Regions from separate parts of the Streptococcus sp. SM5 genome, predicted to be linked through region 2. Evidence: riboswitches for the same ligand, from Rfam matches in the RefSeq annotation. Region 2 holds a riboswitch; each other region holds the start of a gene.
What was found. Region 2 has a riboswitch for thiamine pyrophosphate ahead of PAN07_RS05995 (thiamine-binding protein). Riboswitches for the same ligand answer to the same signal wherever they lie in the genome.
Positions count from the first base shown of each region.

Region 1: linked by a shared signal. The riboswitch ahead of PAN07_RS13200 (MTH1187 family thiamine-binding protein) and the one ahead of PAN07_RS05995 (thiamine-binding protein) in region 2 are both predicted to bind thiamine pyrophosphate.
Region 3: linked by a shared signal. The riboswitch ahead of thiD (bifunctional hydroxymethylpyrimidine kinase/phosphomethylpyrimidine kinase) and the one ahead of PAN07_RS05995 (thiamine-binding protein) in region 2 are both predicted to bind thiamine pyrophosphate.
Region 4: linked by a shared signal. The riboswitch ahead of PAN07_RS08370 (ECF transporter S component) and the one ahead of PAN07_RS05995 (thiamine-binding protein) in region 2 are both predicted to bind thiamine pyrophosphate.

Region 1 is NZ_JAJNSC010000019.1:61,099-64,216, reverse strand. Features, by position in the region: gene cls (cardiolipin synthase) at 20-1,555, shown strand; TPP riboswitch at 1,663-1,765, shown strand; gene PAN07_RS13200 (MTH1187 family thiamine-binding protein) at 1,842-2,132, shown strand; gene PAN07_RS13195 (ABC transporter permease) at 2,095-2,853, shown strand; gene PAN07_RS13190 (ABC transporter substrate-binding protein) at 2,890-3,118, shown strand, end outside.
Region 2 is NZ_JAJNSC010000006.1:37,679-40,796, forward strand. Features, by position in the region: gene polA (DNA polymerase I) at 1-1,537, shown strand, start outside; TPP riboswitch at 1,640-1,742, shown strand; gene PAN07_RS05995 (thiamine-binding protein) at 1,812-2,102, shown strand; gene PAN07_RS06000 (ABC transporter permease) at 2,065-2,823, shown strand; gene PAN07_RS06005 (ABC transporter substrate-binding protein) at 2,861-3,118, shown strand, end outside.
Region 3 is NZ_JAJNSC010000009.1:62,608-65,725, reverse strand. Features, by position in the region: gene PAN07_RS08420 (heavy metal translocating P-type ATPase) at 1-477, opposite strand, end outside; gene PAN07_RS08415 (cupredoxin domain-containing protein) at 487-858, opposite strand; gene PAN07_RS08410 (CopY/TcrY family copper transport repressor) at 869-1,264, opposite strand; TPP riboswitch at 1,448-1,545, shown strand; gene thiD (bifunctional hydroxymethylpyrimidine kinase/phosphomethylpyrimidine kinase) at 1,629-2,420, shown strand; gene thiE (thiamine phosphate synthase) at 2,569-3,118, opposite strand, start outside.
Region 4 is NZ_JAJNSC010000009.1:56,394-59,511, reverse strand. Features, by position in the region: gene PAN07_RS08375 (ABC transporter ATP-binding protein) at 1-1,052, opposite strand, end outside; gene PAN07_RS08370 (ECF transporter S component) at 1,053-1,613, opposite strand; TPP riboswitch at 1,769-1,857, opposite strand; gene thiE (thiamine phosphate synthase) at 2,068-2,697, opposite strand; gene thiM (hydroxyethylthiazole kinase) at 2,699-3,118, opposite strand, start outside.

The DNA of each region.
Region 1 (3,118 bases), on a different contig from region 2:
GATATAATGAGTGTAAGCTATGGGTTTTAGAAAATTTCGATTATTAATGTCAAAGTATGGTTTTAGTATAACAATCATACTGATAGAATTAATTCTGATTTTTGGTTTGTTTCTATTCTTAAGTCAGATTGTTCCACATGTTTGGTGGATTATTCTTGTTGTATTGATAAGTGTAGCGACCATTCTGTCTATTGTTAATAGGACTATGACTCCAGAGAGCAAAGTTACTTGGCTTTTAGTTGCTTTCGTTCCGGTATTTGGTCCATTGCTTTATATCATGTTTGGTGAGAGAAGATTATCAAAAAAAGAACTGAAACAACTTCAGGAGTTAAACACTATCGCATTTCATGAAGATAATGGTAACGACCTCCATCAGCATCTACAGGAGCGGGATAAGTCAGCTTATGGTATTATAAAATCTTTGCTGAGCATGGATAGTAATTCAGAGGTCTATGACCAAACTGCTTCTAAGTTTTTTTCTTCTGGCGAAGATATGTGGCAGCAAATGTTAGAGGACTTAAGAAGTGCAGAAAAGTTTATTTTTCTTGAGTACTACATAGTTGACGAAGGGGTGATGTGGGACAGCATACGTGAGATTCTTGAAGAAAAGGCTGATCAGGGCGTTGAAATTATGATGCTCTACGATGATATTGGCTGTATGGTTACTTTGCCAGGAGATTATACACTATACTTGAGATCCAAAGGGATTGAGGCACATAAGTTTAATAAAGTAATTCCTCGTATGACAGTAGCTTACAATAACCGTGATCACCGTAAAATTTTAGTGATCGATGGGCAGATTGCCTATACTGGGGGAATCAATCTAGCGGATGAGTACATCAATCATATTGAACGTTTTGGTCATTGGAAAGATACCGGTATTAGGATAGACGGTCCGGCTGTTCAAGCCTTTACAAGATTATTTCTTATGAACTGGTATATTAACGGTGGAGATATTAGTAATTTTGACCAATATCGTATAGAGAATCAAGCTGTTTCGGCTTCTGGCTTATGCATTCCTTATGGAAGCGGACCTAAGCCAATTTATAAATCTAAGGTAGGGAAAATAGTTTATCAAAACCTTATCAATCAGGCAACAGATTTCGTCTATATCACAACTCCTTATCTAATCATTGATTATGATTTGACGGAAGATATAAAAAATGCAGCTATGCGCGGTGTAGATGTAAGAATAGTTACCCCCCATATACCGGATAAAAAACTCATTCAACTTGTAACACGAGGAGCTTATCCTGATCTTTTATCAGCTGGGGTACGTATTTTCGAATATACTCCTGGATTTGTTCATAGTAAACAAATCATTGTTGATGGTCGGTTTGCAGCTGTAGGTACGATTAACTTAGATTATCGTAGTTTGGTTCACGACTATGAAAATGCAGTATTACTGTACAAAACAGATTCAATAGCAGATATTCACAAGGATTTTGAAAATATTTTTGAACAATCTCAAGAAATCTTCTCTGACACCATAAATCCTACTTGGTATCAAATGTTGATAAAAGAAGTGACACAGTTATTTGCGCCTATGCTGTAAATAAAATGGCTGAAATGCAAATAATATTAGTGTAAGAGGCGAATGAACGCCTCTTTTTATATGAGCAGAAACCTTGACATTAGGCCATTATTAAGCTATTATATATCCATATAATATATGGGAGTCTGTGTACAGTCTGAGAGGAAGTGTTAAACTTCGACCGCACCTGATCTGGGTAATGCCAGCGTAGGGAACGAATACTTGGCCTAATTTTGCACCTTTTTCATATATGAAAGAGGTTTTTCTTTTTTTACAAAGGAAAACTGTAAATTAGAAGGAGGTTTTAATGAAGGCAAGCATTGCTTTACAAGTCCTGCCCTTATCACAGGGGATTGATCGTATAGCGGTAATTGATAAGGTCATTGATTATCTGCAAACTCAAGGAGTGACCATGGTGGTGACACCCTTTGAAACAGTTTTAGAGGGAGACTTTGATCAACTTATGCGCATTCTAAAAGAAGCGTTAGAAGTAGCAGGTCAAGGGGCAGACAATGTTTTTGCCAATGTGAAAATAAATGTAGGAGAGATTTTAAGCATCGATGAGAAACTTGAAAAATATAATGAGACGGCATATTAGTCTGCTAGGATTTTTGGGTGTCTTATTTCTTTGGCAGGTAGCGGGTTTCTTAAAACTCTTACCAAAGTTTATATTGCCGACACCACTTGAAATCCTTCAGTCTTTTGTTCGTGACAGAGAATTTCTCTGGTACCATAGCTGGGCAACCTTGAGAGTAGCTATACTCGGTTTGGTGTTGGGTGTCTTGATAGCCTGTATCATGGCCGTCCTTATGGATAGTCTGGGCTGGTTAAATGACTTGATTTACCCTATGATGGTGGTTGTTCAGACCATTCCGACAATTGCTATAGCCCCTATTCTAGTTTTATGGTTAGGTTATGGAATTTTGCCCAAGATTGTTTTGATTATCTTGACGACTACCTTCCCTATTATCGTCAGTATTTTAGATGGTTTTAGGCATTGTGACAAGGATATGCTGACCTTGTTTAGTCTGATGCGAGCAAATCCTTGGCAAATCCTTTGGCATTTTAAAATCCCTGTCAGCCTGCCCTACTTTTATGCAGGTCTGAGGGTCAGTGTCTCCTATGCCTTCATCACAACAGTTGTATCTGAGTGGTTGGGAGGCTTTGAAGGACTAGGTGTCTACATGATTCAGTCCAAGAAACTGTTTCAGTATGATACCATGTTCGCGATTATTATTTTGGTATCGCTGATTAGCCTTCTAGGTATGAAGCTAGTCGATATCAGTGAAAAATATGTGATTAAATGGAAACGCACTTAAAGAGCGTTTTGAAAAAAGAAAAGAGGAAATAAAAAAATGAAGAAAACATGGAAAGTGTTTTTAACGCTTGTAACAGCTCTTCTAGCTGTTGTGCTTGTGGCTTGTGGCCAAGGAACAGCTTCTAAGGATAACAAAGAAGCAGAAGTCAAAAAGATTGACTTTATCCTAGACTGGACACCAAACACTAACCACACAGGGTTGTATGTTGCCAAGGAAAAAGGTTATTTCAAAGAAGCTGGAGTGGATGTTGACTTGAAATTGCCAC
Region 2 (3,118 bases):
ATCTTTGAAAATTTATGATTTTAAAAAAACCAAGGTTCTCTTGCGTCGTTTTGGTGTGGATTTGCAGGCTCCTTCCTTTGATAGCCGCTTGGCTAAATACTTATTATCAACTGTAGAAGACAATGAAATTTCAACCATTGCTAGACTGTATGGTCAGACTTTCTTGGTTGATGATGAGACTTTCTATGGCAAGGGTGTCAAGAAGGCTCTTCCTGAACGGGAAAAATTCTTGGAGCATTTGGCTCGCAAGGTAGCTGTATTGGTTGAAACAGAACCTGTTTTACTTGAAAAGCTCAGTGAAAATGGGCAGTTAGACCTTCTTTATGATATGGAGCAACCTCTAGCCTTTGTTCTTGCCAAGATGGAAATTGCTGGGATTACGGTCAAGAAAGAGACCTTGCTTGAGATGCAGGCTGAAAATGAGCTTGTCATTGAAAAACTAACACAAGAGATTTACGAACTAGCTGGTGAGGAATTTAATATCAATTCTCCTAAGCAGTTGGGCGTGCTTCTCTTTGAAAAATTGGGACTTCCTCTAGAATACACTAAGAAAACCAAGACAGGTTACTCGACAGCGGTGGATGTCCTGGAGCGCCTGGCTCCTATTGCTCCGATTGTTAAGAAAATCCTAGACTATCGTCAGATTGCTAAGATTCAATCTACTTATGTAATTGGCTTGCAGGACTGGATTTTGGCTGATGGCAAGATTCACACGCGCTATGTGCAGGATTTGACCCAGACTGGGCGTCTGTCTAGTGTGGATCCAAACTTGCAAAATATTCCTGTACGATTGGAACAAGGCCGTCTTATTCGTAAGGCTTTTGTGCCAGAGTGGGAGGATAGTGTACTACTCAGTTCGGACTACTCGCAGATTGAATTGCGCGTTTTGGCGCATATTTCTAATGATGAGCACTTGATTAAGGCTTTCCAAGAGGGGGCAGATATCCATACTTCGACAGCCATGCGTGTCTTTGGTATTGAGCGTCCTGAGGATGTGACTGCAAACGACCGTCGTAATGCCAAGGCTGTCAACTTTGGAGTGGTTTACGGTATTTCAGACTTTGGTTTGTCGAATAATTTGGGCATTAGCCGTAAGGAAGCCAAAGCCTACATTGATACCTACTTTGAACGTTTCCCAGGTATTAAAAACTATATGGATGAAGTGGTGCGTGAGGCGCGTGATAAGGGCTATGTAGAGACCCTCTTCAAGCGTCGTCGTGAGTTGCCGGATATCAATTCGCGTAACTTTAACATTCGTGGTTTTGCTGAGAGAACTGCCATTAACTCACCTATCCAGGGTTCGGCAGCAGATATTCTCAAGATTGCCATGATCCAGCTGGATAAAGCCTTGGTTGCAGGTGGTTATCAGACTAAGATGCTTCTGCAAGTGCACGATGAAATCGTCCTTGAAGTGCCTAAATCGGAACTAGCAGAGATGAAAAAATTGGTCAAACAAACTATGGAAGAAGCCATTCAACTCAGTGTTCCCCTCATCGCAGATGAAAATGAAGGGGCAACATGGTACGAGGCTAAATAAAAAAGCTATATAGAGTTTGAAGCATTTGTTTTCAAACTCTTTTTCATGTTTTTCTGTAAGCAGTTTCCTTGACATTTTTTTTGTTTTGCGCTATCATATGTCCATATAATATATGGGAGTCTGTGTACAGTCTGAGAGGAAGTGTTAAACTTCGACCGCACCTGATCTGGGTAATGCCAGCGTAGGGAACGATACTTAGTCTAATCTTGACCTTTTCCATATATGGTAAAGGTTTTTCTTTTTATAAAGAGGAAAACGAGAAGAGGAGGTTGTTATGAAAGCAAGCATTGCCTTGCAAGTTTTACCCCTATCACAGGGGATTGATCGGATTACTGTTATCGATCAGGTTATTGCTTATCTGCAAGCTCAAGAAGTGACCATGGTAGTGACACCATTTGAAACGGTCTTGGAAGGGGAGTTTGATGAGCTCATGCGCATTCTTAAAGAATCGCTAGAAATGGCAGGGCGTGAGGCAGATAATGTCTTTGCCAATGTCAAAATAAATGTAGGAGAGATTTTAAGTATTGATGAGAAACTTGAAAAGTATACTGAGACGACACATTAGTCTATTGGGCTTTCTAGGAGTCTTGTCAATCTGGCAGTTAGCAGGTTTTCTTAAACTTCTCCCCAAGTTTATCCTGCCGACACCTCTTGAAATTTTCCAGGCCTTTGTTCGGGATAGAGAATTTCTCTGGCACCATAGCTGGGCGACCTTGAGAGTGGCTTTACTGGGGCTGGTTTTGGGAGTCTTGATTGCCTGTCTCATGGCTGTGCTTATGGACAGTTTAACTTGGCTCAATGACCTGATTTACCCTATGATGGTGGTTGTTCAGACCATTCCGACCATTGCCATAGCTCCTATTCTGGTCTTATGGCTAGGTTATGGGATTTTGCCCAAGATTGTTTTGATTATCCTGACGACAACCTTTCCTATAATCGTCAGTATTTTGGACGGTTTTAGGCATTGTGACAAGGATATGCTGACCTTGTTTAGTCTGATGCGGGCCAAGCCTTGGCAAATCCTGTGGCATTTTAAAATTCCAGTCAGCCTGCCCTACTTTTATGCAGGTCTGAGAGTTAGTGTTTCCTACGCATTTATCACAACAGTGGTATCTGAGTGGTTAGGAGGATTTGAAGGACTAGGTGTTTATATGATTCAGTCCAAGAAACTGTTTCAGTATGATACCATGTTCGCTATTATCATTCTGGTATCGATTATCAGCCTTCTTGGTATGAAATTGGTCGATGTCAGCGAAAAATATGTGATTAAATGGAAACGTTCGTAGAATAAGGATGTTTCAAAAAAGAAAAGAGGAAATCAAAATGAAGAAAACATGGAAAGTGTTTTTAACGCTTGTGACAGCTCTTGTAGCTGTTGTGCTTGTAGCTTGTGGTCAAGGAACTGCTTCTAAGGACAACAAAGAGGCAGAACTCAAGAAGATTGACTTTATCCTAGACTGGACACCAAATACCAACCACACAGGGCTTTATGTTGCCAAGGAAAAAGGTTATTTCAAAGAAGCTGGAGTAGATGTTGATTTGAAATTGCCACCAGAAGAAAGTTCTTCTGACTTAGTCATT
Region 3 (3,118 bases), on a different contig from region 2:
TTGGATATAAGGACCACCTGCTACTAGCATAATCGGTGTTGTGGCTAAAAAGGTGCCCCAACGCATGACTTGGTGACTAATTCCTCCTGTCGACATCCCAATCATGAGGATTACAAGAGGCACAGTAAAGATACTAGTAATCCAAAAACGCTGTAAAAGTGATAGAGATTTTCGAGTCTTCTCAACAACTGTATAACTTCCCTTTTGCATCTTCATACCACAAGAAAATTCATGTTGACCTAATTCTTGAGGGGTAAAACGAATTGTCTTCTCTTCATCCACGCCGATTGGTTCCAAGAGGCCTTCTTCTTCAAACAGAATTTCCTTATAACAGTTTGAAGGTGTCAAACGGTGAAAGGTGATCTCAGCAGGAACTCCTTTTTGCAGTTGAATGTGGGCTGGATGGTAGCCTTTGTCTGCCGTGATACGGATTTTTTGAACACCATTTTCAAGACTTGCTTTTACAATTTCAGTCATATCATTCTCCTATTCTACAATCATCTTACCGTGCATCATATTCATGCCACAAGAGAAACCATACTCTCCAGCCTGCTCAGGCGTGATTTCCACTACATACTCTTCCCCCATTGGCAGATCCGCATGTACACCAAAGTCTGGAAATACGATCTGATCCAAACATGGTGAAGGATCTTTGCGGTCAAAGACAATGCGGGCTGGCACTGATTTCTTGAGGATAATCAACTCAGGCGTATAGCCCCCCATGACCTCCACTCGAATCTCTTGGTAGCCCTTTTTTTGCTGGGCCTTTTGTCCAGATTTTTCAGGCTTTTTGAAAAACCAAAACAAGATAAACGCGATAAGGGCAATACAAACAATGGTTACAATACTATTTAACATGACGTCTCCTTTACATACAATTACATCTTACTTCTGTCACAGCGCTTGATTTCTTCTCAGAAATCACAGCTTCCAAGCCTGCCAAATCAGCCTGAGTAAAATCACATTCCATAATCAAATCAACCAGTAAGTTCTTAATCCTACGGGAACAAACCTTGTCTTTGATATCTTGGACAAGCAAATCCCGACTTTGATCCAAAGTTAAAAGGGCTGAATAAACAAAAGACTTGCCTTCTTTTTTCCTTGTCAGACACTCTTTCTCAACCAAACGAGCCAAAAGAGTTTGAATGGTCGACTTGGACCAGTCGAACCGCTCCGCTAGAACCCTGATTAAATCCGTACTAGTCTGCTCTCCTTGCATCCAAATAATCTTCATGACCTGCCATTCTGCATCTGAAATCTGCATTAGCACACCTCCAAAATCTACATTTGTCAATTACAATTATCAGTATACTCTTAAAATCTACATTTGTCAACTATGAAATTAATCTTTTCTTTGAAAAATTGAATTTTAATCATTTGATAAAGGATTTTCAGTCAAATCTTACTATATAAACTATAAAAATATGCTATACTAAAGAAAAAAGAAAACAACCACTAGGGGTGCGTAAAGCTGAGATTAACGACTGTTAGACCCTTTGACTCAATCTAGGTAATGCTAGCTGATGGAAGTGGAAATGATAATGGGGACTAGCAGTCTTCTATTACCTTCCTAAAACAGACTTGCTTGTTCTTGAGAATACAAACTTCAGTTGGTTGGGAGGTTTTAGATGACTTATTTACCTGTTGCTTTGACCATTGCAGGGACTGACCCTAGTGGTGGTGCTGGCATTATGGCTGATTTAAAGTCGTTCCAAGCTAGAGATGTCTATGGAATGGCCGTTGTGACCAGTCTTGTCGCTCAAAATACCAGAGGCGTTCAATTAATCGAGCACGTTTCTCCTCAAATGTTGAAAGCCCAATTGGAGAGTGTCTTTTCGGATATCCCACCTCAGGCTGTAAAAACTGGGATGTTGGCAACTACCGAAATTATGGAAATCATCCAGCCCTATCTTAAAAAGCTGGATTGTCCCTACGTCCTTGACCCTGTTATGGTCGCAACAAGCGGAGACACCCTGATTGATACCAGTGCCAGAGACTACCTAAAAACAAATCTACTTCCCCTTGCAACTATTATTACACCCAATCTTCCTGAGGCAGAAGAGATTGTTGGTTTTTCAATCCATGATCCTGAAGACATGCAGCGTGCTGGTCGCCTGATTTTAAAAGAATTTGGTCCTCAGTCTGTTGTTATTAAAGGTGGGCATCTCGAAGGCGGTGCCAAGGATTTCCTCTTTACCAAGGATGACCAATTTGTCTGGGAAAGTCCACGAATTCAAACCTGTCATACACATGGTACTGGATGTACCTTTGCTGCAGTGATTACTGCTGAACTAGCCAAGGGAAAAAGCCTTTATCAGGCAGTTGATAAGGCCAAGGCCTTTATCACGAAAGCCATCCAAGACGCCCCTCAACTCGGTCATGGTTCTGGCCCAGTCAACCATACAAGTTTTAAAGATTAAAAAAACTCTCTAGTTCCCGCTTTAAGGGAATTAGAGAGTTTTTATACTTCTTCAAACTACATCAGCTTTATCTGCAACCTCAAAGCTGTGCTTTGAGCAACCTGCGACTAGCTTCCTAGTTTGCTCTTTGATTTTCATTGAGTATTAATTAGAAAATAATGTCATCCAACTTTGTCAAAAAGGCTTGCGTTTTTGCCTCTATATCTTCTGCCTGCATCAGATCGCGTACGACTGCTACTCCAGCTATGCCCGTGCCAATAAGCTGTTCAATATTCTCTGACGTCAAACCTCCGATAGCAACTACTGGAATAGCGACCCTTTGGCAGATTGTCTTCAAGGTTGAAATCAGGGTGATAGGCGCATTTTCCTTGGTCGTAGTCGGGAAAATGGCTCCTGTCCCCAAGTAATCCGCACCTCCTTCTTCTGCCTCGAGGGCTCTTTTAACCGTTTTAGCAGTGACACCGAGGATTTTTTCAGGACCAAGGACTTTGCGGGCAACCGAAACGGGTAATTCATCATCTCCGATATGCAGACCTGCAGCATCAACTGCAAGACAGACATCCAAACGATCATCGATGATCAAGGGTACCTGATAGGCATCTGTTATTTCCTTGACTTGTTTTGCCAGTTGATAATATTGATTGGTTGTGAGATTTTTTTCTCGTAATTGGACTATGGTAACCCCTGAACGGCAGGCC
Region 4 (3,118 bases), on a different contig from region 2:
TGCTCCAGATCAAAATATCGTAAAGCTTGGAGAATTCGTTGATTTCTTTCAGAATCAGGTCCATCTAATTGAAGTTCCTCTCGCAGACTGACTCTGATAAACTGCTTCTCAGCTTCCTGAACAACACCCGTCAAGTCACGATACAAACTCTTTTTCTTTTTCAGGACTGTCCCCTTCCAAGTAATTCGTCCTTTATACTTTTGAAATTGAAGAATAGACCGAAAGAGGGTTGATTTCCCGACACCATTGTCACCCAGGATACAGGAAATTCCTTGGTAAAATGTAAAATTCACAATCGAAAAGAGGGGGTAATTACCCAGCTCACAAGTCACACGATCCATATGAAATAGTTCTGGACTAGAAGCAATCTCCTTTGAAACAGCCTGTGTCAGCTCAGAGGTAGGGATTTGATTTATTTTCCTTAGTTGTCCGTCTCTTAGCTCCACCATATGGTCGATATAGGTTTCATAATCAGATAAATCATGGTCGCACAAAATAACTGTCTTCCCATTAGAGGCCAACTCTTTTAGAATCTCCAATATCTCGATTCTACTCTTGCGGTCAATAGAAGCGAAGGGCTCATCCAAGAGATAGACCCTAGGATTCATAGCAAAGAGAACAGCCAAAGCAGCCTTTTGCTTTTCCCCACCTGATAAGTGATGGATGGGACGGTGCAAGATCTTCTCGCAGCGACATTGCTGGACAACCTCTGCTATTTTAGAATCAATTTCCTGAACGGGATGCCCGATATTTTCCAAGGTAAAAACCAGCTCCTCAAACAAGTTCTCCATGGTAAATTGATGATTGGGATTTTGAAAAAGAATACCAACCGTCTGGACACGTTCGACGATAGAAAGCTGACTGACCTCGCTCCCATTTATCAGGACTTGACCGCTATAGGGAAGAGAACTGACTTGGGCAATCATTTGAAAGAGACTAGATTTTCCCGAACCACTGCTCCCAACTAACAAGGTAAAGGCTTGCGCATGAAAAGTAAAATCAATCGGCTCAGAGAAGATTGGGGACTGAATCGCTCGTAGTTCCAGCCCCATCTATGCCTTGCCCCCAGCTGCAAACTGATGATAAAGTTTGACAATGGCACGAACCAAGATAGTACAGAAGAAAAAGACAGAAATAAAGCGCACCACAAGCAAGGAAAGGACAAAAGGCACTGAAAAGGCGTAGTAACCTAACTTAATGTATTCATAGACAAAGCTAACAAGCGTAATCCCAATACTATTGGCAGTTAGAGAGAGCCAACTTTCATAGCGATTCTTGGTTACGATAAAACCAAGTTCACTTCCCAAACCTTGAACCAAGCCAGACAAAAGGGCACCTAGACCGAATTGGCTACCATAAAGGACTTCAGCAAGCGCAGCTAGCACTTCTCCAATCGTTGCGCTTCCCACTCTTGGAACAAAGATGGCCGCAATGGGCGCAGCCATACACCAGAGACCAAAGAGGATTTCATTGGCAAAGGCCTGCAAGCCAAGAGGGGCTAAAATCAGAGTGAGGATATCAAACAGATAGCCAGATCCCACAAAAACGCCACCAAAAAAGATAGACAAGAAAGCAAGTAAGATAACATCTTTTAATTGCCATTTTTTCAACATAAAAAACTCCTTTTTTAAAGAAAAGTGGGGCATTCAAGGAGACCTACCTAAATGCTTTGTATCATCTTCATCCAGTTTCGTAAAAGAAAAAACTCTAATTACAGATAGGAATTAGAGTTCAGCTTACAAGATTAGATGGTTAGTTTCTATAAATACAAAACCATTTCACATTTCCCTTCGCCAGTCTTAACTGTATCAGGTTCAATGGGTATCATCTCAGCCTAAAGCACCCCAAATGTCTTTATTATTTAATTATATAAATATTATAACAAACGATTTATTCTAGTTCAAGAAATTGAACTGGGAAACACACTCTTGCACTCACAAAGATAGCAAGTCTTTCTTTTGCAAAAACCAAATGTCTTGTTTGATAGATTAGCTATTTAAACTAAATCTGGACATATCTTTTTAGAAAAGGAAAACTTCCACTTACTTAGAATCCAAGGATAGATACCTATTGTTCACTCATTTCTCGAACAGTTTTTTCTATATTTTTTGCATACGATATTGCTGAAATGATTGAAACACCGTCAACATTGGTCTTCATAATGTCTTTAATATGTTGCGTCTGTATCCCACCAATTGCAACTAAGGGCATTTGTGGCAGTAGTTTTCTCATCAATTTAAGACCTTCATAACCTATAGCACCACCAGCATCGCCCTTTGACTGGGTATCAAATACAGGACCAACACCCACATAATCTACATATTCAACTTTTGATTGTTGAAATTCGTCCTCGTTTTTTATAGAGAGACCAATTATTTTATCTGGCATCAATTTTCTAATTTCATCAACTCCAAGGTCATCCTGTCCTACATGTACCCCGTCAGCATCTATTTCTAATGCTAACTCAATATCATCATTAACAATAAATGGAACATTATATTTTTTACAAAGATTCTGTAGTTTTATTGCTAATTCGACTTTTTCTTTACCGTCTAAGGCTCCCTCACCTTTTTCACGGAATTGAAATAAGGTTATACCACCTTTTAAGGCTTCCTCAACGACCGTATATAGATCTTTTCCTTGGCAAGTAGTCGTTCCACAAATAAAATATAGTTTTAGTAATTCTTTATGAAACATTTTACTTCACTCTTTTGAATTCCTTTACATCTTCGTCTGTAATCTCATATAAGGCATTTATAAATTCAACTTTAAATGTTCCAGGAAGATGCCCATTTGGACGTTTTTCTGCCATTTCTCCAGCGATATTGTAAACCAACATTGCTGTTTCTAATGATTTCAATTCTTGACCTTTTTCAAGTCCGATAAAGCTTGCTACTACAGCACCTAATAAGCATCCAGTTCCAATAACTTTTGGCATCATGGAACTACCATTATGAATCGTTACCACTTCTCCATTTACCGCAATGGCATCCACTTCACCTGTTACTATTATAGGAATATTGAACTTCTTATTTGCTGCTAGAGCAATTTCATCAATATTATCTACGCCCGCACTATCTACTCCTTTAGATGCCACATTTATCCCTACTAAAGAAGC